4 regions of the Streptomyces sp. NPDC008150 genome follow, and region 1 is predicted to be linked to each of the others. Evidence: riboswitches for the same ligand, from Rfam matches in the RefSeq annotation. Region 1 holds a riboswitch; each other region holds the start of a gene.

Region 1 (7,651 bases):
GACGCCTTCGCGCCGCAGGGCATGTTCGAGGACCTCGGCCTCAAGTACGTCGGCCCCGTCGACGGCCACGACATCGCCGCCGTCGAGGCCGCGCTGCGCGGCGCCAAGCGCTTCCACGGGCCCGTCCTCATCCACTGCATCACCGAGAAGGGCCGCGGCTACGAGCCCGCCCTCGCCCACGACGAGGACCGCTTCCACACCGTCGGCGCCATGGACCCGCTCACCTGCGAGCCCCTCACCCCCGCCGGCGGACCGTCCTGGACCTCCGTGTTCGGCGACGAGATCGTCAGGATCGGCGAGGAGCGCGACGACGTCGTGGCCATCACCGCCGCGATGCTGCACCCCGTCGGACTCGGGCCCTTCGCCGAACGGTTCCCCGGGCGGGTGTGGGACGTCGGCATCGCGGAGCAGCACGCCACCGTATCCGCGGCCGGCCTCGCCACCGGCGGACTGCACCCCGTCGTCGCCGTGTACGCCACGTTCCTCAACCGCGCCTTCGACCAGCTCCTCATGGACGTCGCCCTGCACAGGTGCGGAGTCACCTTCGTCCTCGACCGGGCCGGCGTCACCGGCGTCGACGGCGCCTCGCACAACGGCATGTGGGACATGTCCGTGCTCCAGGTCGTGCCCGGCCTGCGCATCGCCGCCCCGCGCGACGCCGCCCAGCTGCGCGCGCAGCTCCGAGAGGCCGTCGACGTCGACGACGCCCCCACCCTCGTCCGCTTCCCCAAGGAGTCGGTCGGCCCCGAGATCCCCGCCGTCGACCGGATCGGCGGCCTCGACGTGCTGCGCCGCGGCGGCGCGCACCCCGACGTGCTGCTCGTCGCCGTCGGCGTCATGGCGCCCGTCTGCCTCCAGGCCGCCGAGCTGCTCGAAGCGCGCGGCATCGGCTGCACGGTCGTCGACCCCCGCTGGGTCAAGCCCGTCGACCCGGCGCTCGCGCCGCTCGCGGCGGACCACCGGCTGGTGGCCGTCGTGGAGGACAACAGCCGCGCGGCCGGCGTCGGCAGTGCCGTCGCACTGGCCCTCGGCGACGCCGAGGTCGACGTCCCCGTCAGGCGGTTCGGCATCCCCGAGCAGTTCCTGGAGCACGCGCGGCGTGGCGAACTGCTCGCGGACATCGGTCTCACCCCCGTCGAGGTGGCCGGCCGGATCAGCGCAAGTCTCGCAGGCAAGGAGAAACCCGAATGACCAAGGAGTTCGACCTCGGTGCGGTCCTGTCCGAGCGCGGAGCCGAGCGCTACGAACTGCACACCAAGTACCTGAACCACCAACTCCCGCGCATGCTCCACACCATCGGCTTCGACCGGGTCTACGAGCGGGCCGAGGGCGCGTACTTCTGGGACGCGGACGGCAACGACTACCTCGACATGCTCGCGGGCTTCGGCGTGATGGGCATCGGTCGCCACCACCCCGTCGTCCGCAAGGCGCTGCACGACGTCCTCGACGCCGGCCTCGCCGACCTCACCCGCTTCGACTGCCAGCCGCTGCCCGGCCTGCTCGCCGAGAAGCTGCTCACCCACAGTCCGCACCTGGACCGGGTGTTCTTCGGCAACAGCGGCACCGAGGCCGTCGAGACGGCCCTCAAGTTCGCCCGGTACGCCACCGGGAGGCCGAGGATCCTCTACTGCGAGCACGCCTTCCACGGGCTGACCACCGGCTCCCTCTCCGTCAACGGCGAGGACGGCTTCCGCGACGGCTTCGCACCGCTGCTGCCCGACACCGCCGTCCCCCTCGGTGATGTCGACGCGCTGGCACGGGAGTTGAAGAAGGGCGACGTCGCCGCCCTCGTCGTCGAGCCGATCCAGGGCAAGGGCGTGTACGAGGCGCCGCCCGGATACCTGCGCGCCGCCCAGGAGTTGCTGCACAAGCACAAGGCGCTGCTCATCGCGGACGAGGTGCAGACCGGCCTGGGCCGCACCGGCGACTTCTACGCCTACCAGCACGAGGAGGGCGTCGAACCCGACCTGGTGTGCGTGGCGAAGGCGCTGTCCGGCGGTTACGTGCCGGTCGGCGCGACCCTCGGCAAGGACTGGATCTTCAAGAAGGTCTACTCCTCCATGGACCGGGTGCTGGTGCACTCGGCGAGCTTCGGCGCCAACGCGCAGGCCATGGCGGCCGGCCTCGCCGTGCTGTCGGTCATGGAGAACGAGCAGATCGTCGCCAACGCCCGTGCCACCGGCGAGGTTTTGAAGAACAGGCTGGCCGCGCTCACCGACAAGTACGAACTCCTCGCCGACGTGCGCGGTCGCGGCCTGATGATCGGCATCGAGTTCGGCAGGCCCAAGTCGCTCAAGCTGCGCGGCCGTTGGACCATGCTCCAGGCCGCCCGCAAGGGCCTGTTCGCGCAGATGGTCGTCGTGCCGCTGCTCCAGCGGCACCGGATCCTCACCCAGGTCTCCGGCGACCACCTCGAAGTGATCAAGCTGATCCCGCCGCTGACCATCGGCGAGCGCGAGGTCGACCGGTTCGTCGACGCGTTCACCGCCGTGATGGACGACGCACACAGCGGCGGTGGACTCATGTGGGACTTCGGCAGGACACTGGTCAAGCAGGCGGTCGCGAACCGCTAGCCGACCCGGCTCCCGACAGTTTTTGCCTCTGAGGCAACAAATTTGCCTCAGAGGCAACGCCTGCGGCTCAATGGAGGCATGAGCTCCTCCGAGCACCCCGAACAGTCCGAGCGGCCCGAGCCCCCGGATCCGCCCGCGGACGGCACCGCAGGCGACCTCCCCGCCGTCGCGCCCCAGCTCCGGGCGCTGCGCCGGCGCGCCGCCCTCACGCTGGAGGCCGCCGCCCGCGCCGCCGGGCTCTCGCCGGCCCACCTCTCCCGCCTGGAGACCGGCCGCCGCCAGCCGTCGCTGCCCATGCTGCTCGCGCTGGCCCGCGTGTACGGAACCACCGTCTCCGAACTGCTCGGCGAGACCGTCGCCGACCGCGACTCCGTCGTGCGCGCCGCCGCCATGGAACCCACCCGGGCGGGCGGCTGGACGTACTGGCAGGCGGGCGCCCACGGCCGCGCCATGCAGGCGCTGCGGGTCCACGTCCCGCACGGCTCCCAGGGCGACATCGTGCGCGTCCATCCCGGCGAGGAGTGGCTGTACGTCCTCACCGGGCGGCTCCGGCTGCGGCTCGGCGACACCACGCACCTGCTCGCACCGGGGGACAGCTCCCACTTCGACTCGCTGACCCCGCACCGCATCGCCGCGGAGGACGCCGACGGGGTCGACCTCCTCTTCGTCCACACCCTGCTCCAGAGCCCCACCGCCGCCCTGTGCCTCGGCCCGGCCGCGGGGCACTCCCTCCCCGGAGAGACGTCATGACCGACATGGAAGAGAAGTTCCCCCGCGCCCTGTGGATCCGCCTGCTCATCTACATCGCGGTCGGCCACTTCTTCGCCGGGTTCATCTACCTGCTGTTCTCGGTCGGCGCGAAGTGACGGCGGAACCGGACCGCGGTACTCAGTCCAGCAGCCGCTCGCGCAGCCGCTCCCGGGCCGCCGCGTCCAGGCCGAGGCCCTCCTCCAGGTAGGCGTCGGTGCCGCCCCACGTCCGCTCCACCGTCTCCAGCGCCGCCGTCAGGTACTCGGCGCGCGCGTCGAACAGCGGGCTCAGCAGCTCCATCACCTCGGGCGAGTAGGCATCGGCGGACGTGCCGCTGCGGCGCACCTTGTAGCGCCTGTGCTTGGCGTTCGACTCCAGGTAGTCGGCGAGGATCGCGTCCCGCTCGACCCCGACCGCCAGCAGGGTCACCGCGACGGACAGGCCCGCGCGGTCCTTGCCCGCCGCGCAGTGCATCAGCACCGGCACGCTGTCCTCGGCGATCGCGCGCAGCACCCGGGAGTGCTCGGCCGTGCGGGTCGTCACGATCTCGCGGTAGGACGCGATCATGCGGTTCTCCGCCTTGCCGTCGCCCAGCAGCGAGCGGAGCTGGTCGACGTCGCCCTCGCGGATCATCTTCCAGAACCCGGAGCCGTCCGCCGGGTCGCTCAGCGGCAGGTTCACGTTGCGCACGCCCGGCAGCTCGACGTCCGGGCCCTCCAGGCGGCGGTCGGCCTCGTTGCGGAAGTCGAAGATCGTGTGCAGCCCCAGGGAGCCGAGGAACACCGCGTCCTCCCCGGTCGCGTGCGCCAGGTGACCGCTGCGGAACAGCACGCCGCGGCGCACCGTGCGTCCGTCCGTGGTGGGCAGTCCGCCCACGTCGCGGAAGTTGCGGACGCCTGTCAGCTCGGGTTCGGTCGACGGCACTCGCTGCGTCACGGGGACTCCCTCCATACGGCCCCGGCGGCGCGGCTCCACGTGTCGCCGACGGTGGCGCTCCGACCCTACGACACGGCCCGCCGCCCGCGGGACGGCCCGATTTCCGCACCGGTGCGCGACATCGCCGATGTGTCCGCAATGGTGCATTCGCCCCGAATGAGGCGCAGATAAAGAGGGGTTCACCGGGTCCTGGTGAGGAGCGTCATATTCGTGACCGTCCGTGGCGGGTTCCGCTCTCGGAATTCCGTTGAGTTCCGCGGCAATTGGAAATGCCGCATCCGGCGAAATTGCACACAGGGTCACCGGAATTCCGGGCAAAGGATCAAGAAAGGGCCATGGCGGACAAGGTCGTGCTTGTTTCCGTACGTTCGGTTCGCCTACGTTCACCTCCGATCCGGACGGACGCCCAATCCTGCCGCCGCCCGGAACTCCACACACCCACCCGTGCACGGCAGGAGCGGGGGACCCACAGGCACGACCGCCTGTTCCGGTTCCCGGAACGGCTCGGGGTGAAGCCGCTCTCTCGCGGCCGGGCATCTCCAGCCCGAACCCGACAGCTCGCCCCGCAGGCGCCGGAGAGGAAACAGCCATGCCCGCACAGGGTAAGCACCGCCGTTCGAAGGCCCAGCGCCTCACCCGCACCATCGCCGTCGCCGGCACCACCGGCGGCATGGCGCTCGCCCTGCCGCTGATCGGCGCCGCCGGAGCGCACGCGGCGACGCAGCAGAGCGCCCCCGCGCAGCAGTCCGCCGCGCACGGCGCCACGACCTACACGGTGAAGTCCGGCGACTGGCTCGCGCGGATCGCCGAGCAGCACCACGTCGACGGCGGCTGGAAGAAGCTCTACCAGGACAACCGCGCGGCCGTCGGCTCCGACCCATCGCTGATCCACGCCGGCCTGAAGCTCACGCTCGGCACCGGTTCCGCGACGGCGGGCGCCTCCACCACGGCGACGACCTCCTCGTCGACGGAGTCCAACTCCGCGGCCCAGAAGGCCACTTCCGGCTCGTCCGACGCCACCGCGGCCACGACCTCCACCGACTCCGGCGCGCATGCCGACTCGGCCTCCACGTCCACGGGCTACACCCTCCCCGTGACCGGAGCCACCATCGGCACCGGCTACCACGTCGCCGGCAGCATGTGGTCCAGCGGCTACCACACCGGTGTCGACTTCGTCGTCCCGACCGGCACCAGCGTCAAGGCCATCGCGGCCGGCACGGTCGTCTCCGCCGGCTACGACGGCGCGTACGGCAACGAGGTCGTCATCAAGCACGCCGACGGCAAGTACTCCCAGTACGCCCACATGTCGCAGCTCTCCGTCTCCACGGGGCAGACCGTGACCGAGGGGCAGCAGATCGGCCTGTCGGGCGCCACGGGCAACGTGACCGGCCCGCACATGCACTTCGAGATCCGGACCACGCCGTACTACGGCTCGGACGTCGACCCGGTCGCCTACCTGAGCGAGCACGGGGTCACCGTCGGCTGACGCCGCCGCGGACCGCAGAGGGCCGGACCCCGATCCCGGGGTCCGGCCCTCGGTGCGTCCGCCTTAAGGCAGTGCCCGCGAAGTGTTCGTCCCCGGTGCGCAAATCGTCGCTTCAACGCCCTTGGTGCGAAGGTTATTTCCGAGTTGGGAAACTGTTTACGAGTGGCTTATCTCACCGTTCGTCAACCCCTTCCTACGGTCGCGTAAGTCACATCGGGAGGTGAATCATGGTGCGACGTGGCAAACGATTCGAAGAGTGACAGCAGAGCGGTGATCGGGTCGTACGTGGCGGTGGGGGACAGCTTCACCGAGGGCGTCGGCGACCCCGGTCCCGACGGTTCGTACGTCGGCTGGGCCGACCGGTTCGCGGTGGTGCTCGCCGACCGGCGCCCCGAGGGCGACTTCAAGTACACGAACCTCGCGGTGCGCGGCAAACTGCTCGACCAGATCGTGGCGGACCAGGTGCCGCGGGCCGTCGAACTGGCCCCCGACCTCGTCACGTTCTGCGCGGGCGGCAACGACATCATCCGGCCCGGCACCGACCCGGACGAGGTGGCCGAGCGGTTCGAGGACGCCGTGGCGAAGCTGACCGCCGCCATCGGCACGGTCGTGGTGACGACTGGCTTCGACACCCGCGGTGTCCCGGTGCTCAAGCACCTGCGCGGCAAGATCGCCACGTACAACGGTCACGTCCGCGCGGTGGCCGACCGCTACGGCTGCCCCGTGCTCGACCTCTGGTCGCTCAAGGCGCTCCAGGACCGGCGGGCGTGGGGCGACGACCGGCTCCACCTCTCGCCCGAGGGGCACACCCGGGTGGCGCTGCGGGCCGGCCGGCTCCTCGGCATCGACCTCCCCGCCGACCCCGAGCAGCCCTGGCCGCCGCTGCCGCCGCGCGGCACGCTCGACATCCGCCGCGACGACGTGCAGTGGGCGCGCGAGTTCCTGGTGCCGTGGATCGGCCGCCGGCTGCGCGGGGAGTCCTCCGGGGACCACGTGACGGCCAAGGGCACGCTGTCGCCCGACGACATCAAGACGTGGATCACCAAGGTCGCCTGACGCCGCCGCGGTCTCCCGCCGGACCGTCCCCGTCGTGCCCGCCGCGTCCGCGCGGGCCGCGCACGGTGGGGGACGGCCCGGCGGGAGACCGCGCCCGTGCCGTAGCGTGCCGGTCGAGGGCCGGGCGACCCCTGGGCCGCCCGGCCATAATGGAATACCTGACCGATTCGACCTGGAGGCACCGTGGCCGGTTCCCGTTCATCGAGCTCCGGGCTCCGCGCGCTGCAGCCCGCAGCCTTCGGCGTGGACCCCAGCGGTGAGCGCCTGGCGCGCATCCGCAGATCCCCCCATTTCAAGGACGGCGTCTTCCAGAACCCCGGAGGACCCTCCAGCCTCGGCCCGACCGGGTCGAAGCTCGACCTCGCGAAGACCTACTTCGACCGGGACCTGAAGGCGCGCCGCGCCCCCCGCAGCACCGTCCCCGTGCACCCCACCACCCTCGCGGACCTGGAGAAGCCTCCGGTGAGCGGACTGCGGGTGACCTGGATGGGGCACTCCAGCGTCCTCGTGGAGATCGACGGGCAACGGGTGCTCTTCGACCCGGTGTGGGGCGAGCGGTGCTCCCCGTTCGCGTTCGCCGGCCCCAAGCGGCTGCACCCCGTCCCGGTGCCGCTGGCCTCCCTGGGACCCGTCGACGTCGTCGTGATCTCGCACGACCACTACGACCACCTCGACACCCCGACGATCCGTGAACTGGCGGGCACCGACACCCTGTTCGCGGTGCCGCTCGGTGTCGGCGCGCACCTGGAGCACTGGGGCGTGCCCGCCGACCGGCTGCGCGAACTCGACTGGCACGAGACGACCGAGGTCGGCGGACTCACCCTGACCGCGACGCCCGCGCGCCACTTCT
Region 2 (7,651 bases), on a different contig from region 1:
CCCGGCCGGTGAGGACCTCCGCCTTCGGCAGCACGCGTCGCAGAGGTACGACGACGTGCCGCGGGGAGATGCTGCCGGCAGCTGCTTCGGGGAGGAAGGGCTGGTAGGTCATGTACGAGCGGGGGTCGACGACCGTGACGGTCGCTTCCCCGTAGCGCATCTTCTTGAGAATGCGTCGAGCTGCGTACAGGCCTACGTACCCACCGCCTACTACGAGGATCCTGGGACGCTCCGTGGTGCTCATGGCATCGAGTATCCACCCGCCCCAGGGGGGTACCTCGTGCGCCCCTTCACAAGCTTTTGCATGCCCTGTGCTACACTCCGCCGCCCACGTGACGCAGGTCATGTCGCGAGGAGGGAACCCGGCGGGCCCGTTGACCGTTGTCAACCGCGCCTGAGCTGCTCGTCCTGCCCGTTCGGCCCTCTCCGTAGCGCTCGCGCGACACCCGCGCGAAACCTCTCCGTCACGCTCGGCCGAGCGTCCCCGGTGGCCGCCTGAGCCCCGAATCCGCCCCGAACGGCCCCCTGCCGGCCGACCGGTCCCCCGACCGGGCCGAATTCCTTGTGAAGAACTTCACGAAGTTTTCCGACGGAGTGTCGCCGGAGGGTGTTCCGACCCCCTCCAGGACCGCTCATACGTTATCCGACCTGCTCAGGCGTGGAACAGGGCCGAAGGTCCCGGAGTGCGCATCCATACCGTGCGCGCGGCCGGCACGGGGTGCCGCGGAGCGGTCCGCGGCACCCCGTGCCGGCCCGGCTGCCGGGCCGTCAGGTCGTCGGGGAGCCGAGGGAGTCGGGACGTCAGGCCAGCGACCAGGCGATGCCGTCCAGGATGTCGTGCTCGCTCACGACGACCTCCTCCGCGTCCGTCCGCTCCATGATCGCGAGCAGGACCAGCGCACCGGCCCCGATCACGTCGACGCGGCCCGGGTGCATCGACGGGACGGCCGCGCGCTCGGCGTGCGTGGAGCGCAGCAGCCACTCGGTGATCTCCCGGACCCGGGCCCGGGAGACCCGCGAGTGGTGGATGGCGGCGCTGTCGTACGCGGGCAGTTCCTGCGCGATCGCCGAGAGGGTCGTCACCGAACCGGCGAGGCCGACCAGGGTGCGCGCCTCGGCCAGCGGCACCGTGCGCGCCGCCTCGTCGAGGGCGGCCTCGATGTCGGCGCGGATCGCGGCGACCTGCTCGTGGGTCGGCGGATCGGTGACCGCGCCGTCCACCACGAGGTGCCGCTCGGTCATCCGTACGCAGCCGACGTCGACGGAGCGCGCGGCCCGCACGTGGTCGTCGCCGACGACGAACTCGGTCGACCCGCCGCCGATGTCCACGACGAGGAAGGGGCGGGCGAGGCCGTCGGCGCCGGTCAGTTCCCGGGTGGCGCCGGTGAAGGAGAACTCGGCCTCCTGGTCGCCGCTGATCACCTCGGGCTCCACGCCGAGGATGTCGAGCACGCCCCGCACGAAATCGTCGCGGTTCTCGGCGTCCCGCGAGGCGGACGTCGCCACGAACCGCAGCCGCTCGGCCCCGAGTTCCTTGATCACGGCGGCGTACTCGCGGCACGCGGCGAAGGTCCGCTCCAGCGCCTCCGGCGCGAGCCGCCCCGTGCGGTCGACGCCCTGGCCGAGCCGGACGATGGTCATCCGGCGGTCCAAGTCGACGAGTTCACCGGTCGCCGGGTCCGCGTCGGCGACGAGGAGCCGGATGGAGTTCGTACCGCAGTCGACGGCGGCGACCCTGGTCACTTCGCGTCCTCCTCGGGGGAACCGTCCCGGCCGGACGGTGTCACGCACGCGCCCTTGCGCCACCACTCGGGCAGCATCGCGAGCGCCTCGTCGCCGAGCGGGTTCACGCCGGGGCCCGCGGCCAGGGAGTGCGCCACGAGCACGTGCAGGCACTTCACGCGGTCCGGCATGCCGCCGGCGCTCGGGAAGCCCGACAGCACCTCGATCTCGTCGCGGCGCCGGACGTAGTCCTCGTGCGCGGCGCGGTAGGCGGCGGCCAGCTCGGGGTCCTCGGCGAGCCGGGCGGTCATCTCCTTCATCACGCCGTTGGCCTCCAGCGTGCCGATCGCCGATGCGGCCTTGGGGCACGTCAGGTAGTACAGCGTCGGGAAGGGCGTGCCGTCGGGCAGGCGGGGGGCCGTCTCCACCACGTCGGGCTGCCCGCACGGGCACCGGTGCGCGATGGCGCGCAGCCCGCGCGGGGGGCGCCCGAGCTGCTGCCGGAACGCCTCGACGTCCGCGTCGGTGGGTTCGGTGCGCTCGGTGGGCGGCGGGGGCGTTTGCATGCGGTGCGTCTTGTCTCTCGTCGTCACTTCGGTGGTGGTCGGCCGCCGGTGGCCGCGGGTGCGGTGCGGGCGGCGGCCGGTCAGCGGGCGGAGGCGTCGGACTTGTCGACGCCGTCCCAGACGTTCGCGTACCAGGGGCGGGCGGCGGCGCCCCGCTCGGCGCGCGACTGCTTCGCCGTGCCCGGCGCGGTCATGATGTAGCCGGTCTCGCCCGGCAGCACGTAGTGCAGGCGCAGCCGGATCTGCTGCTCCGCGTACGCGTCGTCCTGCCAGCGGGCCTTCAGGTCGCGCAGCTGCTCGACCCGCTGCCGGGCGTCGGCGCGCTGGCGTTCCAGGTCGGAGATCTCCGCGCGCTGCGAGACGAACTGCCGCATCGGGTAGGCGAGCGCCACGATCAGCGAGCACAGGACGAGCGCGAGGAGCGCCGCCCGCCCGGTGAGCCGTGAACGGCGGGCCTGCCGCCGGGTCTGGGAACGGTAGACCCGGGCCGCGGTCTGCTCGCCGAGCAGCCTGATCCTGGTCGTGGTGGAGAACCGGTCCCGGTCCTTCACGGCCATGAGTCCGCCTCCCGCGTGGCTTGCCTGGCTTGCTTCCGTGCTTGTACGTGCGTACGTCCCCGCACACGGTACGGGACCGAGTACGGGGACGTACGTACGACGGGCGGAGCCGGGCAAGCCCCGGGCGGGCCCGGCTCGCGCCGGGCCGGCTCCGGGCGGGTCAGCCCTTGAAGCGCGGGAAGGCCGAACGGCCCGCGTACACCGCGGCGTCGTCGAGGATCTCCTCGATGCGCAGCAGCTGGTTGTACTTGGCGACGCGCTCGGAACGGGCCGGGGCGCCGGTCTTGATCTGGCCGCAGTTGGTGGCGACGGCGAGGTCGGCGATCGTGACGTCCTCGGTCTCGCCGGAGCGGTGCGACATCATGCACTTGAAGCCGCTGCGCTGGGCGAGCTCGACGGCGTCGAGGGTCTCGGTCAGCGAACCGATCTGGTTGACCTTGACGAGCAGCGCGTTGGCCGCGCCCTCCTCGATGCCGCGGGCCAGGCGCTCCGGGTTGGTGACGAACAGGTCGTCGCCCACGAGCTGGACCTTCTCGCCGAGCTTGTCGGTGATGACCTTCCAGCCGGCCCAGTCGTCCTCGAACAGCGGGTCCTCGATGGAGACGAGCGGGTACGCCGCGACGAGCTCCTCGTAGTACTCCGTCATCTCGGCGGCGGAGCGCTCCTTGCCCTCGAACGTGTACTTGCCGTCCTTGTAGAACTCGGAGGCGGCGACGTCGAGTGCCAGGGCGATCTGCTCACCGGGGACGTAACCGGCCTGCTTGACGGCCTCGAGGATGAGGTCGAGGGCGTCGCGGTTCGAGCCGAGGTTCGGGGCGAAGCCGCCCTCGTCGCCGAGGCCGGTGGACAGGCCCTTCGACTTCAGGACGGACTTGAGGGTGTGGTAGACCTCCGTGCCCCAGCGCAGCGCCTCGGAGAAGGACTCCGCGCCGATCGGGGCGATCATGAACTCCTGGATGTCGACGTTCGAGTCGGCGTGCGACCCGCCGTTCAGGATGTTCATCATCGGCACCGGCAGCAGGTGCGCGTTCGGGCCGCCCAGGTAGCGGAAGAGCGGGAGGTCGCTGGCCTCGGACGCGGCGTGCGCGACGGCGAGCGAGACGCCGAGGATGGCGTTGGCGCCCAGCGAGCCCTTGTTGTCGGTGGCGTCCAAGTCGAACATCGCCTGGTCGATCAGGCGCTGCTCGGTGGCGTCGTAGCCGACGAGCTCCGGGCCGATCTGCTCGATGACGGCGAGGACGGCCTTCTCGACACCCTTGCCCTGGTAGCGGTTGGGGTCACCGTCGCGGAGCTCGATGGCCTCGAAGGCACCGGTGGAGGCACCGGACGGAACGGCGGCACGGCCGGTGCTGCCGTCGTCGAGGCCGACCTCGACCTCGACCGTGGGGTTGCCTCGGGAGTCCAGGATTTCCCGGGCTACGACGACGTCGATGGACGGCACGAGCATCTCCTTCGTGGATGTGACGCTTGAGTGTGCGGGGCGCTCGGCGCTTGGCCTCGCGACTAGAGCCTAACCGTCCCCGGGGCTTCGGCCAGCCGACCGACCGCCCCGTGGACGGACTGACGGTACACATTGTTCATGGACGGAACAAAGGGGGGATGGAAAACGCGGAACTTCGCGGGGGCGCGTGGGCGACGGGACGGGGCGCGCGCGGTGACATTCCCTCACCCCCGGCGCTCCGGCCCCGTTTGATTCCGCTCGCGCGCGGGCGCGGGTGCGCGCGTGTCTTCCGGACAGCAAAATCCCCGCCCGGGTGCGTACGGGGGAACACGCACCCGGGCGGGGAGCCCGTGGGGACGGGGGGAAGGTCCTCACGTTCGCCCCAGGGTGCGGGACGAGCGTGTGAGGACGCTGTGGTTCTGCCGTGTACCGGGCGGCGGCCGCGCTCGCGGGGCGCGACGGTGGGGCGTCGCGGCCCGGCGGCCGTCGGCCGGCCGCCCGGTTCACCTCACGCGGAGCCCGTCGGGGACGAACTGCCGCGGGTGACCGCCTACTTGAGGTGGAGCTGCTGGCCCGGGTAGATCACGTCGGCGTTGTCGACGATGTCCTTGTTGAGCTTGAACACCTTCTTCCAGCCGCCGTTCACGTGGTGCTTCTGGGCGATGGAGCTGAGGGTGTCCCCCTTGACGACCTTGTACTCGCCGTCACCCTTCTTGACCTTCTTGCCGGTGGTCGTGGTGACGGTCGGGCGGTCCTGCGAGCGGGAGGCCTGCGTGTCGCCCGAGCGCTCCGAGGTGCCGGTGGCGGTGCTGCCGGAGGACGACGACGAGGACGACGACGAGCCGCCCGACGACGAGGAGGAGCCCGAGGACGACGACGAGCCGCTGGAGGCGGCGGCGCCGTCGTAGGAGGCGCCGGTCAGGCCGGTGCCGCAGGTCGGCCAGGCACCCTTGCCCTGGGCCGCGAGGACCTTCTCGGCGACGGCGATCTGCTGCGCCTTGCTGGCACCGCTGGCGACGGACGCGTACTGCGTACCGCCGTAGGCGGCCCAGGTGGAGGCCGAGAACTGCAGGCCGCCGTAGTAACCGTTGCCGGTGTTGATCGACCAGTTGCCGCCCGACTCGCACGAGGCGACGGTGTCCCACTGGGACTCGGTGGCGGCGGAGGCGTTGCCGGCGGCCATCAGCGGCGCGGCGACGGCGACACCGGCGACGCCGGCGATGGCGACGGCACGGGTGGCCTTGGACGGGCGACGGTGCTTGCCCTTGCTGGAAAGCAGCATGGAGAGATCCCCTCACCGACGCCTGCGAGGTGAGCTGTCGGGTTCGGGCCGGTTGAGTTGCCCGGCCACGCGTCCCCGTCCGTGGTGCGACGACGACGCGCGGCTTCACCCCAAGCCGTCCCCGGCGGTCTCGACTCGCGTCTCAACTGCCGGGTACGGCACTTACCTTGGGTCCCCCGCTCCTGCCTACGGCGCTTGCGCGACGACTGTTCCCGGGGGGCCGCTGGCAGGATTCGGCGTTGCGGCGACCGGGGCCCGCGTTGGCGAGCGGTGATGACCGTAGACATGCGATCCGGGGAATTTCAAAGACGATCAGGGCTTCTGAGACTCATCCCACACTTTCACCAAAAGGGACATTAGACCGCGAACCGTGACGCGAACTCCCGTTGGTTTTCGCCCGATTAGCTACTGAGATCAAGGGTCTGACCGGGAACGATGCGGTCCGGGTCGGAGCCGATCTCCTTCTTGTTCGCGGAGTACAGCGCGGCCCACCCGCCCTTGACGTCAAGGGAGTCGGCGATGGACTCGATGCTGTCCCCGGCGCGCACGGTGTAGGTGTCGCCCAGCGCGGCGCGCGTGTCCCCGGCGCCGCGCGAGGCGTGACGGCCCGCCGAGGCGTCCCGGGCGGCCGCCTTGGTGGCCGTGGCGGCCTCGTTCGCGCTGCCGCCGCGGTGGCGCCCGACGCTCGTGTCGACGAGCGCGGAGCTGCCCGAATCGCGCGCCGCCGCATAGGCATTGGCCAGTTCGTCCGAATTGTCGGCACTGTCGTCGCCGCTCGACGTCACTCCCGTACCGCCCGGGACGGCGTGCCCGCCGACCGCCCGGCCGGCCGACAGCGAGTCGGGGGTCGACGCGGAGGGCGTGGAGCCGCCGAGCGGGGACGAGGGCGTCCGGGACGGCGTGGACGAGGAGGCCGAGGGCGACCCCGAGGGCGTCGTGGTCCCGGACGGGGAGTCGGTCGAACCGTCCGCGGCGGAGGGGTCGGTGGACGCCGAGGGGTCCGCGGTGTCCGAGGAGCCGTCCGAGGGCACGATCCCGTCCAGCGGCCCCGAGCCGTCCGCGCCGGAGGAGCCCGCGGAGTCGCTCGCGCCGGAGGAGCCCGGCGAACTCGTCGACCCCGTCGAGTCCTTCGTGCCCGATCCGTCCGAACTGTCCGTGTCGCCCGTGGCCGTCGAGCCCGCCGCGTCGTCGGTCGACGTACCGCTCGTGGTGCTCGTGGCGCCGGTCTGCTTCGTCAGCCCGGACAGCGGTCCGCACGCGGGCCACGCGGTGGGGCCGCGGTCGGCGAGGATCTTCTCGGCCACGGCTATCTGCTGGGCGCGCGTGGCCTCGTCGGCGCTGCCGGCGTAGTCGAGACCGCCGTAGTTCTCCCAGTCGTCCTGCGTCAACTGGAGCCCGCCGTAGTACCCGTTGCCCGGGTCGGAGGCCCATTCGCCGCCGCTCTCGCACTCGGCGACCCGGTCCCAGGTGACGCCCGCGGTGGTCGCGGACGTCTGGGTGGCGGCGCTCGCCCCGGTCGCCGCGAACAGCGGAAGGGCTACGGCGGAGCCGGTCACTCCGGCCACGACAAGGATGGCCGGAGCCTGACGGGGCCGACGGTGACGACCGTTCCCGGAGAGCATGCGGAGACCTTTCGCGAGACAGCGTTGGCCGGCGGGCCGGACGGACCGGGTACCGCGCCGATTCGTGAAGTTATAGGCAGGCCATCACTTGTCACAAGTTCATGCCGCGAGGATCACATGAAGGTCACATAGTTGAGGGAGTGTCACTTCCGGTCGGACGGGGCTCCCGGGGCCGCCGGGGTGAACTCCACCGGGAGGGTGCGCAGTCCGCGCATGATGAGCCCCCCGCGCCACCTCAACTCCTCGCGTTCCACGCCCAGTCGCAGGTCGGGGAGGCGGGTGAGCAGCGTGGCGAGAGCGAACTGCCCCTCCAGCCGGGCCAGCGGGGCGCCCACGCAGTAGTGGATTCCGTGCCCGTACCCGAGGTGCTGGTTGTCGCGCCGGGAGAGATCCAGCACATCCGGGTCGCGGAACCGCTCCGGGTCGCGGTCGGCCGCGGCCAGCACCACCAGGACGGGGTC
Region 3 (7,651 bases), on a different contig from region 1:
CCTGCGCGTCTACTTCCCCGACCCCTGGCCCAAGAAGCGGCACCACAAGCGCCGGCTGATCCAGCCCGAGTTCCTGACACTGGCCGCGACCCGGCTGCGGCCGGGGGCGCTCGTGCACTGCGCGACCGACTGGGAGCCGTACGCCGAGCAGATGCTCGAAGTGCTCACCGCGCACCCCGACTTCGAGAACACGGTGCCCGGCGGCGGTTACGCGCCGCGCCCCGCGTTCCGTCCCCTGACCCGCTTCGAGGGCCAGGGCCTCGACAAGGGCCACACCGTGCACGACCTGCTGTTCCGCCGCCGGGCCGCACAGCCGGCGGCCGAAGCGGCCCTGGCCCGACCGGCGCGGGAAGCGGAGCCGCCGGACCCGGCCGGAAACAGCTGACGGCGACTCCCGGCACCCGGCGCGCGGAAGCACGCGGCGCGCACCTCGATCCCCTCCGCGCCCCCTGAACTCCCGCCGGACACGGGCGGAACCGGACGCACCGTCGCGGCCCGCGCGTTCCGTCGTTAGGGTCGGTGACGTGGTCAGTCGTCCCCCGGCTCCGACGCACCCCGCCGCGCACACCGACGGGGTGCCGTCACCCGCGTCACGTCCCGCGCACTGGTGGCAGCGGCGCGGGGTGCGGTACACGGCGGTCAGCTCGCTGCTGGCCCTCTCCGGCCTGGTCATCCTCGCCCTGGTGCGCCGGCAGACCGGCAACGAGGGCTTCCTGGTCGGGCTCGGCCTCGCCGTCCTGCCCGTGCCGCTGCTCCTGTCCGCGTTCCGCTGGCTGGACCGGGTCGACCCGGCGCCCTGGCGGAACATGGTGTTCGCCCTCGCCTGGGGCGCGTGCGCCGCCGCCCTGATAGCGATCCTCGCCAACGGCTTCGCGACCCGGTGGATAGCCACCGCGACCACCGACCCGGCGGGCGCGGACAACCTCGGCGCGACGGTGATAGCCCCGTTCGTGGAGGAGTCGGCGAAGGGCGCCGCCGTGCTGCTCGTCTTCCTGTTCCGCAGACGGCACTTCACCGGCATCGTGGACGGGGTGGTGGTCGCCGGGGTCACCGCGACCGGCTTCGCGTTCACCGAGAACATCCTCTACCTCGGCACCGCGTTCGGCACCGACCGGCTCACCGGGGACCGTTGGCTCACCTCGGTGACGGCGGCGACGTTCTTCGTGCGGATCGTCATGTCCCCCTTCGCGCACCCCCTGTTCACGGTGCTCACCGGCGTCGGGCTCGGCCTCGCCGCCCGCTGCGGTCCGGGCAGGCGGGTGTCCCGCGTGCTGCTGCCGGCGGCCGGGCTGCTGCTCGCGATGTGCATGCACGCGGCGTGGAACGGCTCCTCGCGGTTCGGCGAGTACGGATTCCTCGTGGTGTACGGGGTGTTGATGGCTCCGGCGTTCGGACTGCTCACCTGGCTCGCGGTGTTCACCCGGCGGCGGGAGCTGCGGACCGTGCGAGAGGAACTGCCCGCGTACGCGGTCGCCGGGTGGCTGACCCCGGCCGAGCCGTACGTCCTCGGCTCGATGCGGGCCCGGCGGGTGGCCCGCGAGTACGCCCGGCACCATCTCGGCCGGGCGGGCGCCCGCGAGGTCGCCCGCTACGAGGCGGACGCCACCTCCCTCGCGCTGCTGCGCGACCGCGCTGCCGACGGCCGGGTGGGCCCCGAATTCGCGGCACGCGAACGGGAGTTGCTGCACGCCCTCTGGGGGCGCCGCCAGGTCGCCCGCCCCGCGCTGGCCCACGCGGCGCGGATCACGGCGCCCCCGGTGCCGGTGCTGCTGCCGCCGGTCCTGCTGCCGCCCGCGCCGTGGACGCCCTACGGCGCCGCCCCCTCGTACGCGGGGTGGACGGCGTACGGGCCGGCGCGGCAGCCCGCGTACAACCCGTACCGGGCGACGTAGCGCGTCCCGCGGAACGCGGGCCGTCCGGTACGGGTGTTGGCCGTACGGGCGCGGCGCCGGCCGGTACGGGCGGGCGTCAGGCGGAGGCCGTCGTCAGCTTCGCGAGGTCCTCGTCCGTGAGGGACAGGTCCACGACGCCGAGCAGCGCCGGGAGCTGCTCCACGGTCCGGGCGGAGGCGATCGGCGCGGTCACCGTGGCCTGCGCCGCGAGCCATGCCAGGGCGACGGTCGCGACGGGTGCGCCGTGGGCGCCGGCGACCTCGTCGAGGGCCGCGAGGACCCGCTGCCCGCGCTCGGACTCCAGGTGCTTGGCCGCGCCGCCGGCCCGCGCGCTGTCGACCTTCTCGCCCGCGCGGTACTTGCCGGTGAGGAAGCCCGCGGCCAGCGAGAAGTACGGGACGGCGGACAGGCCCTCCTTCGCGACGAGGTCCTGGAGGCCGCCCTCGTAGGTGTCGCGGGAGACCAGGTTGTAGTGCGGCTGGAGCGCCACGTACCGGGCCAGGCCCTCGCGGTCGGAGAAGTCGAGGGAGGCGCGCAGCCGCTCCGGGGAGATGTTGGAGGCGGCGATGTGCCGCACCTTGCCCGCGCGCACCAGTTCGTCGAGCGCCCCGACGATCTCCTCCACGGGCACGTCGGGCTGGTCGAAGTGCGTGTAGTAGAGGTCGATGTAGTCGGTGCCCAGGCGGGTGAGGGAGGCGTCCGCCGCGGCCTTGATGTTGGCGGCGGACAGGCCCCGGAAGTCGGGGTGCTGGCTGACCTTGGTGGCGAGCACGACCTCGGAGCGGTTGCCGCGTTCCTTGAACCACTTGCCGATGACGGTCTCGGACTCGCCGCCGTGGTTGCCGGGGGCGAAGGCCGAGTAGGAGTCGGCGGTGTCGACGAAGTTGCCGCCCGCCGCGGCGTAGGCGTCGAGGACGGCGAAGGACTGCGTCTCGTCGGCCGTCCAGCCGAAGACGTTGCCGCCGAGGCAGAGCGGGAAGATGTCGACGTCGGTCGTACCGAGCTTGCGAAGTGAGGTCATGCCCGAATTCAACAGGAGCGCCGGAAGCCCGTATTCCATGCGCCCCGCACCGGGCCGGAACGGGGCGTGCCCGGGACGGGACCGGCGGCCCCGGCGCCGGGGGGATGCCGTCAGGACCGCCGGAGAACGTCCCCCGGGTCCGTCAGGGGTTGACGCCGCGGGCCTGGAGCCAGGCCATCGGGTCGATCGCGGTGGCCTGGCCGTCGGGGTGGACCTCCAGGTGGAGGTGGGGCCCGGTGACGTTGCCGGTGGCGCCGACGCGGCCGATGACGTCACCGGTGGCGACCTTCTGGCCGACCGTGACGTTGATCGACGACTGGTGGCAGAACCACAGCTCGGTGCCGTCGTCCAGGGTGAGGATCGTGCGGTAGCCGTAGGAGCCGGCCCAGCCCGCCTCGGTGATCGTGCCGCTGTGGATCGCCTTGATCAGCGTGCCCGTGGGGGCCGCGAAGTCGAGGCCCGTGTGGTAGCCGGAGGACCAGAGCGAGCCGGCCTCGCCGAACCGCGACGTGAGCGTGTACGAGGAGGTGGGCAGCGTGTACTGCTTGGCCAGTTCGGCCAGGCGCTCGGCCTCGGCCTTCTTCTTGGCCTCCGCCTCCGCCTTCTCCTTCGCCGCGGTGGCCTTCGCCTCGGCCTCCTTGGCCGCCTTCGCGGCGACGGCGGCGACCTGCTTGGCGGCGGCCTTGGTGGCCTCGGCCTGGACCTTGCTGTCCGCCAGGTCCTGCTGCTTCTCGGCCTGCGCGAGGATGCGGGCGCGCAGTGCCTCACCGGCGTCGGAGGCGCCCTGCTCGGCGTCGGCGGTGCTGACGCCGACCGTGCTGAGCGCGGTCGCGGAGCCCTCCGGGGCGTCGGCGCCCGGCTCGACGTCGTCGATCAGCGCGCCGACGGACGGCAGGTGGGGCACGGATATGGAGACCGGCGGCTTGCCGGGCTGCGCGCTGGCCATGCCGCCCGCGCCGACGGCCGCGATGACACCGACACCGAGGACGGTGGAGCTGCGGGCGAGTCCGCCGCCGCGCTGCTTGCCCACGCGGTGCTTGCCCCGGACGACGGGGCGAATGGACTCCTCGGTGGGATTCCACTCTCCCCAGGGGGCCTCGTCGGCGCCGTCGCCGCGGGCGAGGGTCCCGGTCTCGGGGAACCGGGGCTCCGGTACCTGAGGCGCGTAGGGGGCAGGCCTGTTCGACGCCACTCGGGCGTGCTCCTTTCCTTCCGTCTCGCCTACCGGGTTAGCTGACGGGTTCGGAGCAGAAGGTCTCCTACGCGCGTATACGTCCCGTGCGGAGCACGGCCACATACGCTCGATTCACCCCAAGTTGGTGGTTCCCCGGTTCCCTCGCGGGATTCGGCGCGTGCGCACGGAGCCGCCTCTTGTGACGGCTGGGACGACCGCGCTGCGTTATCGAACGTTAATAGACAGGAGGCATGGTTTCCAAGCCGTTCTCCTTGATCATTAACGCTTCTCCGCCGGACACAACCGGCCACCGGTGGTCCAATCCGGGCGAGTTGACCGGCCCCCGCGCGACCTCTCTCATCTGACGGTGTGTCAGTCGTTATGCGCTGGGCTGCCGTCCGGGCACGCTCGGTGACAACGTCCGTGCGGGTGGCTGTCAGGGCCGGCGGACCGCGAGGAGCGCCATGTCGTCCGCGGTGCCGCCCCCGGAGTAGCGCCGCACCTCGGCGGCGACCGTCGCGACCAACTGGTCGGCGTCGTCGAAGGGGCGCCCCGAAAGGCGACGCGCGGGGTCGAAGAAGCGGCCCCGGGCGTCGCGCGCCTCGGACAGGCCGTCGGTGTAGAAGAGCAGGGTCGCCCCGCTCGGGAAGTCCGACTCCTCCACGCGGTCCGGCCACATCCCCAGGTCGCCCATCCCCAGCGGCAGCGACGGCTCGCGCACGAGCAGGGTGGTGACCGCGCCGTCCGCGTCCAGCAGCAGCGGCGGCGGGTGCCCGCGGCTGACGAGGCGGACGACGTCGAGGCCGTGCGGGATCTCGGCGAGGACCGCGGTGGTGAATCCCTCGAAGGCGTCGAGGCCGTTGCGCCGGGTGCCCTCGCGGGCCAGCGCGCGCTCCAGCCGCTGGGCGACCGCCTGGAGCGTGGCCTCCTGCTCGGCGGCCTCCCGGAACGATCCGATGACCACGGCGACCGCCGCCACCGCGCTCATCCCCTTGCCCCGCACGTCCCCGACGACGAGCCGCACCCCGTACGGGCTGTCCTGCACCGCGTAGAGGTCGCCGCCGATGAACGCGTCCGCCTGCGCCGCCTCGTACAGGGCCGCGATGTCCAGCCCGCCGATCCGGTGGGCGGGCTGCGGCAGCACGGCGCGCTGGGCCGCCTCGGCGATCTCCCGCGCGGAGGCGAGGCGTTCGTCGCTGCGCCGCACGACGAGGTTGATGACGACGGCGAGGACGGACACCGTGACCACGGTGATCACCTCGGTGATCGCGTCGACCCGGTCGACGGTGTCCAGCTCCGCCCGGAACAGCGCCACGACCAGGAGACCGGCGACACCGACGAGGACGGTGCCCCGCCGGGAGAGGATCGCCGCCGCGATCAGCGGGGCGGCGGTGAAGAACGGGACGGCCGTGAAATTGGTCGGCGTGAGGTAGTCGTAGCAGGCACCCCCGACGATCAGCAGCGCGGGCAGCATCCGCACGAGCGCGCGGGCGGTGAGCCGCCGCCTGGACTCCTCGTCGGCACGGAAGTGCCCGCGGGTCCCGGCGGGGGCCGGAGCGGTGGTGCCGAGTCCGGGGTCGGGCACCGCGTCGCCGGGAAGCCGGCCCCCGGCCCTGGCGTGCGGACCCACCGGGCCCTGCGGACCGTACGGGTAGGAGCCGCCGCGGCCGGCCGCGCCCTCCGCCGGACCGTCCTGCCCGCGACCGGGGTCGTACGGCTGTTCGCCCTCCACGCCACCAGGCCGCACTCTCGTCTCCTGCCACGTCCTTCACGCCGGACACCGCACCGCCTGTCCAGAGTCCCGGGGGCGGGGGCGCCGGGCGACCGGGGTGGCCCGACCGGATGACGTCCGGCGGGGCGGGGAGGGCGGACGACGAAAACACCGGAGGCCGGAATCCTTCAAAGGATTCCGGCCTCCGGCCTTCAGTAGCGGGGACAGGATTTGAACCTGCGACCTCTGGGTTATGAGCCCAGCGAGCTACCGAGCTGCTCCACCCCGCGTCGTTGTGACTCCAGTGTACGTCACTTTCGGGGCCGCTCGCACACACCTGTCCACGAGGGGCCCCTGAGCTGCTCCGGAGCCGCCCGCGCCGGGCGTGGCGCGGGCGGCCGGAGGGGTCGCGCGGGCCGCGTCAGTTGGCCGGGTTGTCGGCGTGCGTGAGGGTCTCCCAGGAGACGAAGAGGTCGTCGGTGCCGTTGGGCCGGTGCTGGGCGGTGAGCCGGTGCGCGGACGGCAGCGGCTTGTGCAGGCGGTTCTCCATGTGGTTCACGAGGACCTCCAGGTCGGGCCCCATGTTCCGGTCGACCTTGCCGCCGCACAGCCAGGACGGGGCGGCCTCGCCCAGTTGCAGCCTGGAGTGCAGTTCGGCCGCGGCGGTCAGCCGGTCGCCGACCTCCTTGTAGAGGTCGACGCCCTGGTGCCAGGCCGTCTCCGCGATGTGCGAGGAGGCGGCGAGCGAGTAGCCGACGTGCTTGAGGTTGCGGCAGGACTCCTGGGCGACGCCGTCCCGGTAGCTGGCCTGCTTGAACCAGTACGCCGTGAGTTCCGCGGGGGTGTCCACGCTGGAGCCGGCCGGGGCGACCGGGACCGCGCCGTCCTTGGCGACGTAGAAGTAGGCGGGCACCCGCGCGCGGAACCGCTTGAGGGCCGCGTCGAACGCCTTGTGGTCGTCGAGGAAGACGGCGATGCCGATCGCGGCGTCCGTCATCGCGAGGTCCCAGTTGCCGTTGTAGTCGGGCACCGGCGCGGCGACCGTGGGCAGGTACGCGGTGCGCAGCATGGTCCCGAACCGCTCGACGCGCGCCTCGGGCCACTTGGCGCCGGGCGCGTACCGGACGATCTCGGCGGCCCGCGCCCAGGTCGAACCGGACCACGCGGTCTGCAGGCCGGCGTCCTCCTCGGTGTGCCGCTTCATGCGCGCGGACCAGGCGTCCATGATCTCGATCGCCTTGTCGGCGTGCTGCCGCTGACCCGTGACCGTGTACAGCAGCGCCTGCGTATACGCGGCGATGGCGTCCTCGCGCTCCTCGACACAGCCCTGCGCGGGCCGGTCGGTGTGGTCGCCGCCGGGGCAGTCGACGCTCGCGTACGGCTCGGGCTTGTACTTGTACGAGCCGTACTTGCTGTCGCGCATGCCGAGGAACGCCTTGAGCCACGGCTGCTTGCCCGCGTTCACGTTCTTGCGGACGGTGTCCAGCTGGCCCCGGCTGACCAGCACCCCGGGGTGGGTGAACTCGGCGTCGGCGGGCAGGGCCCGCGCCATCGTCCGCGTGTGCGACTCGGTCGCCCCGCAGCCCGCCACCAGTCCCACGAGCCCCATGAGCAGGGGTGCGGCCACCACCGCCGCCGCACGTCTCCCCACTGACCTCATCGCCACTACCTCCGCGTCGTCGTCCGCTCCGGGTCGGCTCGCCGGCGCCGGATGATCACTGGCAGCGTGACCCGGCGGGGACGGGGGCGCAGAATCTGTTGGGCCGATCGGAGGGGGCGCGCCGCGGGGCCGCTCCGCGCGGGCGGGACGGCGTTACGGGAGGCGGACGACGCACGGCGGCACGCCTGCGGAC
Region 4 (7,651 bases), on a different contig from region 1:
GGGTCCTCGGGGTAGCGGGCCGCCGCGGCGCGCAGCCGCCGGGCGGCGGTACGGGCGAACGCGTCCGCGTCGGACACCCCGTACAGCCGGAGGCCGTCCCGGTGCGGACCGAGGAGGACGCGCCGCAGGAAGTTGCGGTCGCGGGGCACGAGGGCGGAGAAGTCCTCCATGAGGGCGGCGGCGAGGTCGTTCCAGGCCAGTACCTCGTACGTCGCCGACATCACTGTGGCGGCGGCGTTCGGGAGGCGGTCCATCAGGTCGAGGATGCTCTGCCGCACCTCGCGCGGCGGGCCGGGCGGCGGGCCCGGGGGCGCGCCGGCCAGGTGGTGCAGGTGGGCGCGCTCGGCGTCCGTCAGGCGCAGGGCGCGCGCGAGACCGGCCAGCACCTCGCGCGAGGGATGCGCCCCGCGCGCCTGTTCGAGACGGGTGTAGTGCTCGGTGGAGATGTACGCGAGCTGCGCCACCTCCTCGCGGCGCAGCCCCGGGGTGTGGCGCCGGGGCCCGGCAGGGAGCCCGACGTCGGCGGGGGTGATCCGCTCGCGCCGGGTGCGCAGGAAGGCCGCCAGCTCTCGTCTGTCCACATCTCCAGTGTGCGCGGGGCCGTGCGCGTCCTCCAGGTACGGCCTGTACCTGGAAAGCCCGGGGCCACCGGCGCACGCTCGGTCCCATGAACAGCACACCGGCAACCACACCCACGACCACACCCGCGACCACACCCGGACCCGCGCCCGCCGCCGGGCTGCTGGCCGGCAAGGTCGCCCTCGTCACCGGCGCCGGGCGGGGCATCGGCGCCGCCGCGGCACGCCTCTTCGCGCGGGAGGGCGCCCGGGTCCTGCTCGCGGCCCGGACCGAGGAGCAGCTCGCGGCGGTCACGGCGGAGATCCGCTCGGCGGGCGGCACCGCGGACCACGTCCGGTGCGACCTGGCGGAACCGGACGGCGTGCGGGCCGCCGTGGACCGTGCCGCGGAGCTGTACGGCAGGCTCGACGTGGCCTTCAACAACGGTGCCGCCTTCACCCCGCCCCGCCCGCTGGACGAGGTGACGGAGGCCGACTTCGACCACCTCTACGCCGTGAACCTGAAGGGCGTCTGGCTGGCGATGTCCGCCCAGGTCGCCGTGATGCGGGCCACCGCCGGACAGGGGGCGATCGTCAACAACTCCAGCGTCGGCAGCCTGGGGGCGAACCCCCGGCTGCCCGCCTACGGAGCGATGAAGCGGGCGGTCAACAGCCTCACCGAGTCGGCGGCCGTGACCTACGGTCCCGAGGGCATCCGCGTCAACGCGGTCGCCCCGGGCAACACGCGGACGCGGATGATCCGCACGTGGGAGGAGTCGGACCCGGGGCTGAGCGACCGGCTCGCCGCCCGGAACCCGCTGCGCCGGGCCGCCGAACCGGCCGAGATCGCCGAGGCCGCCCTCTGGCTCCTGAGCGACCGCGCCTCCTACGTGACGGGCACGGTGCTCCGGGTGGACGGCGGCGCGAGGGCCTGAGCGACGGGCCGGCGCCGGGCGGTGCGCCGGCGGCAACGGGTGCGCGCGAGAGACCGGTTGGCCGCTTCACCCGACCCGGCCTCCCAACCCGGCCTCCCGTCCCGGGCGTTGAAAGATCCGCAAAGTGGGCGCGAACGCCGATTCCCCCCTTCGGCGGACCAACCGGGTTCATCGCGACAGGAGTTGGACACACCCTGTGACCAGGCGGTTTCAGGTCACGAAAATGTATCGGGCATATCGCCTACCGACCTTCACAGCGGCCGCACGCGTTGGTTACCGTTCGGTCGGGCCGTACGACCCCCACCGGCGAACGTCGCCGGGCCGCACGGCCCCCGCCGAGTCCGCGCGTCCCAGGGGCCGTTCACGCCCCCGTGCCGCCGGAGCCGGGGACCCACCGCGAACCTGGGGTGAATCGGTCCGCCTCCGCCGAGGCGCCGGCCGTAGGGCAGCCTTCCGGATCCATCCGCCCGAACCCGACAGCTAACCCGGTAGGCGGAACACGGAAGGAGTCGCCCTCGTGGCGTCGCACCGCAAGCCGCGCCCGACGGGAACGCGCGTAGGCATACGCACCCCCGTGCTGGCCACGGCCGCCCTCACCTCGGTGGCCCTGTTCTCCCAGACCGCGCAGGCCGCCCCCGTCACCGCCGACAAGCCGAGCGTCGAGGAAGTGCAGAAGAAGGTCGACGCCCTCTACCGGCAGGCCGAGTCGGCGACGGAGAAGTACAACGCGGCCAAGGAGAAGACGACCACCCAGCGCAAGCAGGTGGACAAGCTCCTGGACGACGTCGCCAGGCGCACGCAGAAGCTCAACGACGCGCGCGACGAGCTGGGTTCGTTCGCCGCGGCCCAGTACCGCTCGGGCACGGCCACGGACACCACCACGTTCCTGCTCGCGGACACCCCCCAGGGCTATTTCGACCAGGACCAGTTGATGAACCGGCTCACCAGCCGCCAGAAGAGCGCGGTCGACGACTACGTCACCGAGCAGGCCGCGACGATGAAGAAGCGCGCGGAGGCGGCCAAGAGCCTGGAGTCGCTGACCACGACGCAGACGAACCTGAAGACGGCCAAGACGACCGTCCAGACGAAGCTGGGCGACGCGCGCGAACTGCTGTCGAAGCTGAACGCCGAGGAGAAGGCACGGCTCGCGCAGATCGAGAAGGAGAAGCAGGAGAAGGCCGACGCGGAGGCCGCGGCGCTCGCGAAGAAGCAGGCCACCGAGCAGACGGCCGCGCAGGGCTCCGGGTCGTCGTCCACGGCCGCCGCCCCGGCGGACTCCTCGCGGGCCGCGCAGGTCATCGCCTTCGCCCGCGCCCAGATCGGCAAGCCGTACGTCTGGGGCGCCACCGGCCCCGGCTCCTACGACTGCTCCGGGCTCACCCAGGCCGCCTACCGGTCCGCCGGCGTCACCCTGCCGCGCGTCACCACCGACCAGGTCAACGCCGGCACGACGGTCTCGCTGGCCGACGCGCAGCCCGGGGACCTGATCTTCTTCTACAGCGACGTCAGCCACGTCGGCATCTACATCGGCGACGGCATGATGATCCACGCCCCGAAGCCCGGCGCGTACGTGCGCGAGGAGTCCATCTACTACGGCGGCTCGTCGATCATCCACAGCGTGGTGCGGCCGGCCTGACCCGGTCGCGCGGCGGGCCCGGTCGCCTGCGGGTGACCGGCCCGCGTGATCAGGTCCAGAGGACGGCGATGAAGATGTTGGCCACGGTGAGCGCGCCCACCGCCGCGAACAGCCCCTTCTCCACCGTCTCGTCGTCCCGCTTCACGTAGACGAGGCCCAGGATCACGATCAGCACGGCCAGCTTGATGCCGATCTTGACGTTGTTGACGGGGTGGTCGTCGGCCTGGCTGAGGCCGACGAGGACCGCCCCGGTCACCAGCATGGTGAGGGCGCCGTGCAGCATCGCCGGGACGAAGCGGGCGGTGCCGCGGCCCATCGCCTTCATCTGGGTCAGGAAGCCCCCGAGCAGGGCCGCGATACCGATGATGTGCAGGGCGACGAAGAGATGGATGAGTACGTCCATGGTCCGGAGCCTAGTGAGGGGGCTCCCGGGGTCCGCACACCGCCCCGGTGCCCGGACGCCGTCGCGTGGCGCGTATATGCGCCCGCCATATCAATCCGCCGCTCCCGCCGGGTCCGGATCGGCGCATCGGTCATCACCCCGCGTGGAGTCGACAGGCGCGCCGGACACCGGCGATCACATACGGTCACGTTCCGGACCTCTGCCGCCACTTCCGCACAGTCCGTCGCCGGGCCGAGATTCCCCGGTCTAGCGTCCTGCCCCAGGTGACCGGCTCCTCACCGCCGCCCCACCCGGGGCGACAGCCGGACACCACCGCCGAGAAGGTCCGGCGGCGGCCCGCTCCCCTGCACTTGCCGTCGCCGGACGCGGGCCCGCCACCGCGGCCCGTGGGGGCTGATCGGCCGGTCGAGTCGAGTGGGACGGGAAAGGACGTGGACTCCACGTGGCAGCGCACCGCAAGCCCCGACGGCGGTCAGCGAACGGCAGCACGATCCGCAGGGCGGCGACCATCGCCCTCGCGGGAGCGGCGACCGCGACGGCCTTCGACGGTTCGGCACAGGCGGAGCCCCAGGTGACGGCGGCCCAGGTCAAGGCCAAGGTGGACAAGCTGTACCAGGACGCGGAGGCCGCGACCGAGAAGTACAACGGCGCGAAGGAGAAGGCCGACCACGCGTCGGGCCGCCTGCGCACCCTGCACGACGAGGCCGCGCGCAAGACCATGAAGCTCAACTCGGCACGCAAGCAACTGGGTTGGGTCGCGGCGTCCCAGTACCGGGAGGGCGGTCTCGACCCCGCCGTGCAACTCGCGCTCTCCGACGACCCCGCCGCGTACCTGCGGGGCGCGGAGTTCGCGGAGCGCGCCGGCCACCAGCAGTCCACGGCGATCGCGAACGTCCGCAAGGAACTGCGGGAGATCAAGCAGATCCGGGACGCGGCCGACGTCGAGGTCACCACGCTCAAGTCCCGCCAGGCGGAGCTGAAGAAGCGCAAGAAGACCATCAACGGCAAGCTGGAGCAGGCGAAACGGCTGCTGGACCGGCTGTCGGCACCCGAACGCGCGGCGGTCGTCGCCGACGGCACGGGCACCGGCGCCGCGAGCCGTGCCTCCCGGTCGTCCTCCGCCGCGCGCACCGCCCTGCCCGCGACGGGCTCGCCGGGATCGTCGACGGCGGCGGCAACTCCCGTACCGGCCACGGACTCCCGTGCCGCCGCGGCCGTCGCGTACGCGTACAGCAAGCTCGGCAGCCCGTACGTGTGGGGCGCGACGGGGCCGAACGCCTTCGACTGCTCGGGGCTCGTCCAGGCCGCGTACCGCTCCGCGGGAGTGGCCCTGCCGCGCACGACCTACGCCCAGATCAACGCGGGCACCCGCGTCTCCCGCTCCCAACTCCAGCCGGGCGACCTGGTGTTCTTCTACTCGGGCATCAGCCACGTCGGCATCTACGTGGGCAACGGCCGGATGGTCCACGCCCCCAACCCGTCGGCGCCGGTACGGGTGGCCCCGGTCGACGAGATGCCGTTCGCGGGGGCGACACGGGTGGCGTGAGATCGGCGTGTGCGGTCGGCCGGCCTCACGCGGGCTTGCGCCACACGGAGACGTGCTTCCCGGCGTCCTCGCCGAACGGCGTCCCGTCCCAGTCGGCGACCCGCCGCTCCAGCTCCAGCCCGGCGATCCGTGCCATCAGGTCGAGTTCGGCCGGCCAGGCGTACCGGTGCCGGGAGTTGGCCCGACGGTAGCGGCCGTCGTCGCCGTCACGGACGAAGTGATGGGAGACGAGGGTCTGTTCGACCAGGTCGAAGGTGTCGAAGCCGAGATGCCGATCGGAGACGTCGAACGGCACCGCGACCTGTCCGGGCGGCAGGAACCGCAGCGGCGGCACGCCCAGCTCGATGACGAAGCGCCCGCCGGGCGCCAGATGACGGGCGGCGTTGCGGAAGCACTCGACCTGCTCGTCCTGGGTGAGCAGGTTCCCGATGGTGTTGTAGACGAGGTAGACCAGCGTGAACTCGCCGGGGACGACGGTGGTCGCCATGTCCCCGATGACCACCGGGAGCGTGCTCGCGTCGATCTTCCGCCGCAGCACCGCCGCCATGTGCTCGGACAGTTCGACACCGGTGACCGGCACGCCGCGCTCCCGGAGCGGGACGCCGACACGCCCGGTCCCGATGGCGAACTCCAGCGCGGGGCCGTCTCCGGCGAGCCCGGCGAGGAAGTCGAGGGTCGGCCCGAGAACCGCGTCCGAGGACGTCTCGACCTCCCCGGCGTCGTAACGCTCGGCCATCTCACGAGTCCACAGCTCACTGCTCGTCATGGGCACCCACCCTGCCGGTGAACGAGGTCCGCTGTCGAAGCAATTACCTCCGCGAGGGCGCGGCGGGAAGACAGGCGTAGGCGAGAAGCGCGGCCCATGCCTCGCCGGCCACGGCGGCCATGGCGGCCATGGCGATCCGGGGGCTGTGGGAGCCAGCGCGGAGTCCCGAGCGTGGACGGTGTGGGGGCGGAGGGCGATGTCCACGCAATTGCCGCCCCCACACGACGAGTTGACGGTCAGACCAAGCGACGCGCCGTCGCCCAGCGGGTGAGTTCGTGGCGGTTGGAGAGCTGGAGCTTGCGCAGGACCGCCGAGACGTGGGACTCGACCGTCTTCACGGAGATGAACAACTGCTTCGCGATCTCCTTGTACGCGTACCCCCGGGCGATGAGCCGCAGCACCTCGCGCTCGCGCTGGGTGAGGCGGTCCAGGTCCTCGTCGACCGGCGGGGCGTCGGTCGACGCGAACGCGTCGAGGACGAAACCGGCCAGGCGGGGCGAGAAGACCGCGTCGCCGTCCTGGACGCGGAAGATCGAGTCGACCAGGTCGGCGCCGGTGATCGTCTTGGTGACGTAGCCGCGCGCACCGCCGCGGATCACGCCGATGACGTCCTCGGCGGCGTCGGACACGGACAGCGCGAGGAAGCGGACGGGCCGCTCGGGGTCGGCGCTCAACGGGGCGCAGCGGCGCAGCACTTCGACGCCGCCGCCGCCCGGCAGGTGGACGTCGAGGAGGACGACCTCGGGCCGGGTCGCGTGGATGACGGTGACCGCCTGGTCGACGTCCGCCGCCTCCCCGACGACCTCGACCCCGGTCTGCTCGGTCTCTCCGATCTCGGCCTGCACGCCGGTGCGGAACATCCTGTGGTCGTCGACGAGCACGACCCGCACCCGGCGCTCCCCGGCACCGCCCGTACCGTCCGTGCCCGCGCCCGTGTTCTCGGTCTGGTCGCTCATGACGTCCTCTCCGTCCTCTCCATCTCCAGCTCGACCTCCGTGCCGCCGCCCGGTACCGAACGCAGGCGCGCCGTACCGCCGTTGCGTTCCATGCGGCCGATGATCGACTCCCGGACGCCCATGCGGTCGGCGGGGATCGAGTCGAGGTCGAACCCGGGTCCGCGGTCCCGGACGGACACGAAGACCTTGCCGTCCTCGACCTCCGCGAAGACCTGGACGGCCCCGCCCTCGCCACCGTACTTGGCGGCGTTCACCATTGCCTCGCGCGCGGCCTGCATCTGTGCCCCGACGCGGTCGTCGAGGGGGCAGTCGCCGACGACGACCACCTCGATGGGCACGCCGTGCTTGTCCTCGACCTCGGCCGCGTGTCTTCGTACCGCCTCGGCGACCGCCGTGGGCTCGTCGGCCTCGTCCTTGCCGGTGCCCTCGGGCTTGTAGAGCCAGGTGCGCAGGTCGCGTTCCTGGGCACGGGCCAGGCGGCGCACCTCGCCGGGGTTCTCCGCGTTGCGCTGGATCAGGGTCAGGGTGTGCAGCACCGAGTCGTGGACGTGGGCCGCGACCTCGGCGCGCTCCTGCGCGCGGATGCGCATCAGCCGTTCCTCGGAGAGGTCCTGCGTGATGCGTACGAGGTACGGACCTGCGAGCAGCAGGACGCCGACCAGGACCACGACGGCGGACTCCAGCACCGACGCGAGGTGGGAGGCGGAACCCTGGAGGACGAAGATGCCGGTGACGCCGGTGGTGACGAGCAGGATGCCGCCGATGGCACGCACGATGGTGAGCGTGCGGCGCCGGCGGCCGACCTCGACCCAGCGGGCGCGGCGGGCGTTGTCCGCCTGGCGCCAGACGAGG

The links. Region 1 has a riboswitch for cyclic di-AMP ahead of ACFZA0_RS24285 (peptidoglycan DD-metalloendopeptidase family protein). Riboswitches for the same ligand answer to the same signal wherever they lie in the genome.
Region 2: linked by a shared signal. The riboswitch ahead of ACFZA0_RS12135 (transglycosylase family protein) and the one ahead of ACFZA0_RS24285 (peptidoglycan DD-metalloendopeptidase family protein) in region 1 are both predicted to bind cyclic di-AMP.
Region 3: linked by a shared signal. The riboswitch ahead of ACFZA0_RS11720 (peptidoglycan DD-metalloendopeptidase family protein) and the one ahead of ACFZA0_RS24285 (peptidoglycan DD-metalloendopeptidase family protein) in region 1 are both predicted to bind cyclic di-AMP.
Region 4: linked by a shared signal. The riboswitch ahead of ACFZA0_RS22840 (NlpC/P60 family protein) and the one ahead of ACFZA0_RS24285 (peptidoglycan DD-metalloendopeptidase family protein) in region 1 are both predicted to bind cyclic di-AMP.

What each region holds. Positions count from the first base shown of each region.
Region 1 is NZ_JBIBHJ010000010.1:181,457-189,107, forward strand. Features, by position in the region: gene dxs (1-deoxy-D-xylulose-5-phosphate synthase) at 1-1,191, shown strand, start outside; gene ACFZA0_RS24265 (aminotransferase class III-fold pyridoxal phosphate-dependent enzyme) at 1,188-2,573, shown strand; gene ACFZA0_RS24270 (helix-turn-helix domain-containing protein) at 2,652-3,323, shown strand; gene ACFZA0_RS24275 (DUF6126 family protein) at 3,320-3,439, shown strand; gene ACFZA0_RS24280 (tyrosine-protein phosphatase) at 3,462-4,259, opposite strand; cyclic di-AMP (ydaO/yuaA leader) riboswitch at 4,685-4,846, shown strand; gene ACFZA0_RS24285 (peptidoglycan DD-metalloendopeptidase family protein) at 4,849-5,745, shown strand; gene ACFZA0_RS24290 (GDSL-type esterase/lipase family protein) at 6,016-6,801, shown strand; gene ACFZA0_RS24295 (MBL fold metallo-hydrolase) at 6,985-7,651, shown strand, end outside.
Region 2 is NZ_JBIBHJ010000004.1:79,597-87,247, forward strand. Features, by position in the region: gene ACFZA0_RS12110 (FAD-dependent oxidoreductase) at 1-244, opposite strand, end outside; gene ACFZA0_RS12115 (exopolyphosphatase) at 802-1,743, opposite strand; gene ACFZA0_RS12120 (DUF501 domain-containing protein) at 1,740-2,288, opposite strand; gene ACFZA0_RS12125 (septum formation initiator family protein) at 2,369-2,845, opposite strand; gene eno (phosphopyruvate hydratase) at 3,006-4,292, opposite strand; gene ACFZA0_RS12135 (transglycosylase family protein) at 4,837-5,568, opposite strand; cyclic di-AMP (ydaO/yuaA leader) riboswitch at 5,573-5,772, opposite strand; gene ACFZA0_RS12140 (transglycosylase family protein) at 5,970-7,133, opposite strand; gene ACFZA0_RS12145 (cytochrome P450) at 7,334-7,651, opposite strand, start outside.
Region 3 is NZ_JBIBHJ010000003.1:526,687-534,337, reverse strand. Features, by position in the region: gene trmB (tRNA (guanosine(46)-N7)-methyltransferase TrmB) at 1-385, shown strand, start outside; gene ACFZA0_RS11730 (PrsW family glutamic-type intramembrane protease) at 525-1,892, shown strand; gene ACFZA0_RS11725 (aldo/keto reductase) at 1,969-2,913, opposite strand; gene ACFZA0_RS11720 (peptidoglycan DD-metalloendopeptidase family protein) at 3,056-4,105, opposite strand; cyclic di-AMP (ydaO/yuaA leader) riboswitch at 4,117-4,274, opposite strand; gene ACFZA0_RS11715 (SpoIIE family protein phosphatase) at 4,524-5,834, opposite strand; tRNA gene ACFZA0_RS11710 (tRNA-Met) at 6,015-6,088, opposite strand; gene ACFZA0_RS11705 (alginate lyase family protein) at 6,220-7,458, opposite strand.
Region 4 is NZ_JBIBHJ010000009.1:177,166-184,816, reverse strand. Features, by position in the region: gene ACFZA0_RS22850 (helix-turn-helix domain-containing protein) at 1-581, opposite strand, end outside; gene ACFZA0_RS22845 (glucose 1-dehydrogenase) at 668-1,492, shown strand; cyclic di-AMP (ydaO/yuaA leader) riboswitch at 1,847-2,002, shown strand; gene ACFZA0_RS22840 (NlpC/P60 family protein) at 2,010-3,128, shown strand; gene ACFZA0_RS22835 (hypothetical protein) at 3,178-3,531, opposite strand; gene ACFZA0_RS22830 (NlpC/P60 family protein) at 3,974-5,077, shown strand; gene ACFZA0_RS22825 (methyltransferase domain-containing protein) at 5,103-5,843, opposite strand; gene ACFZA0_RS22820 (LuxR C-terminal-related transcriptional regulator) at 6,080-6,799, opposite strand; gene ACFZA0_RS22815 (PspC domain-containing protein) at 6,796-7,651, opposite strand, start outside.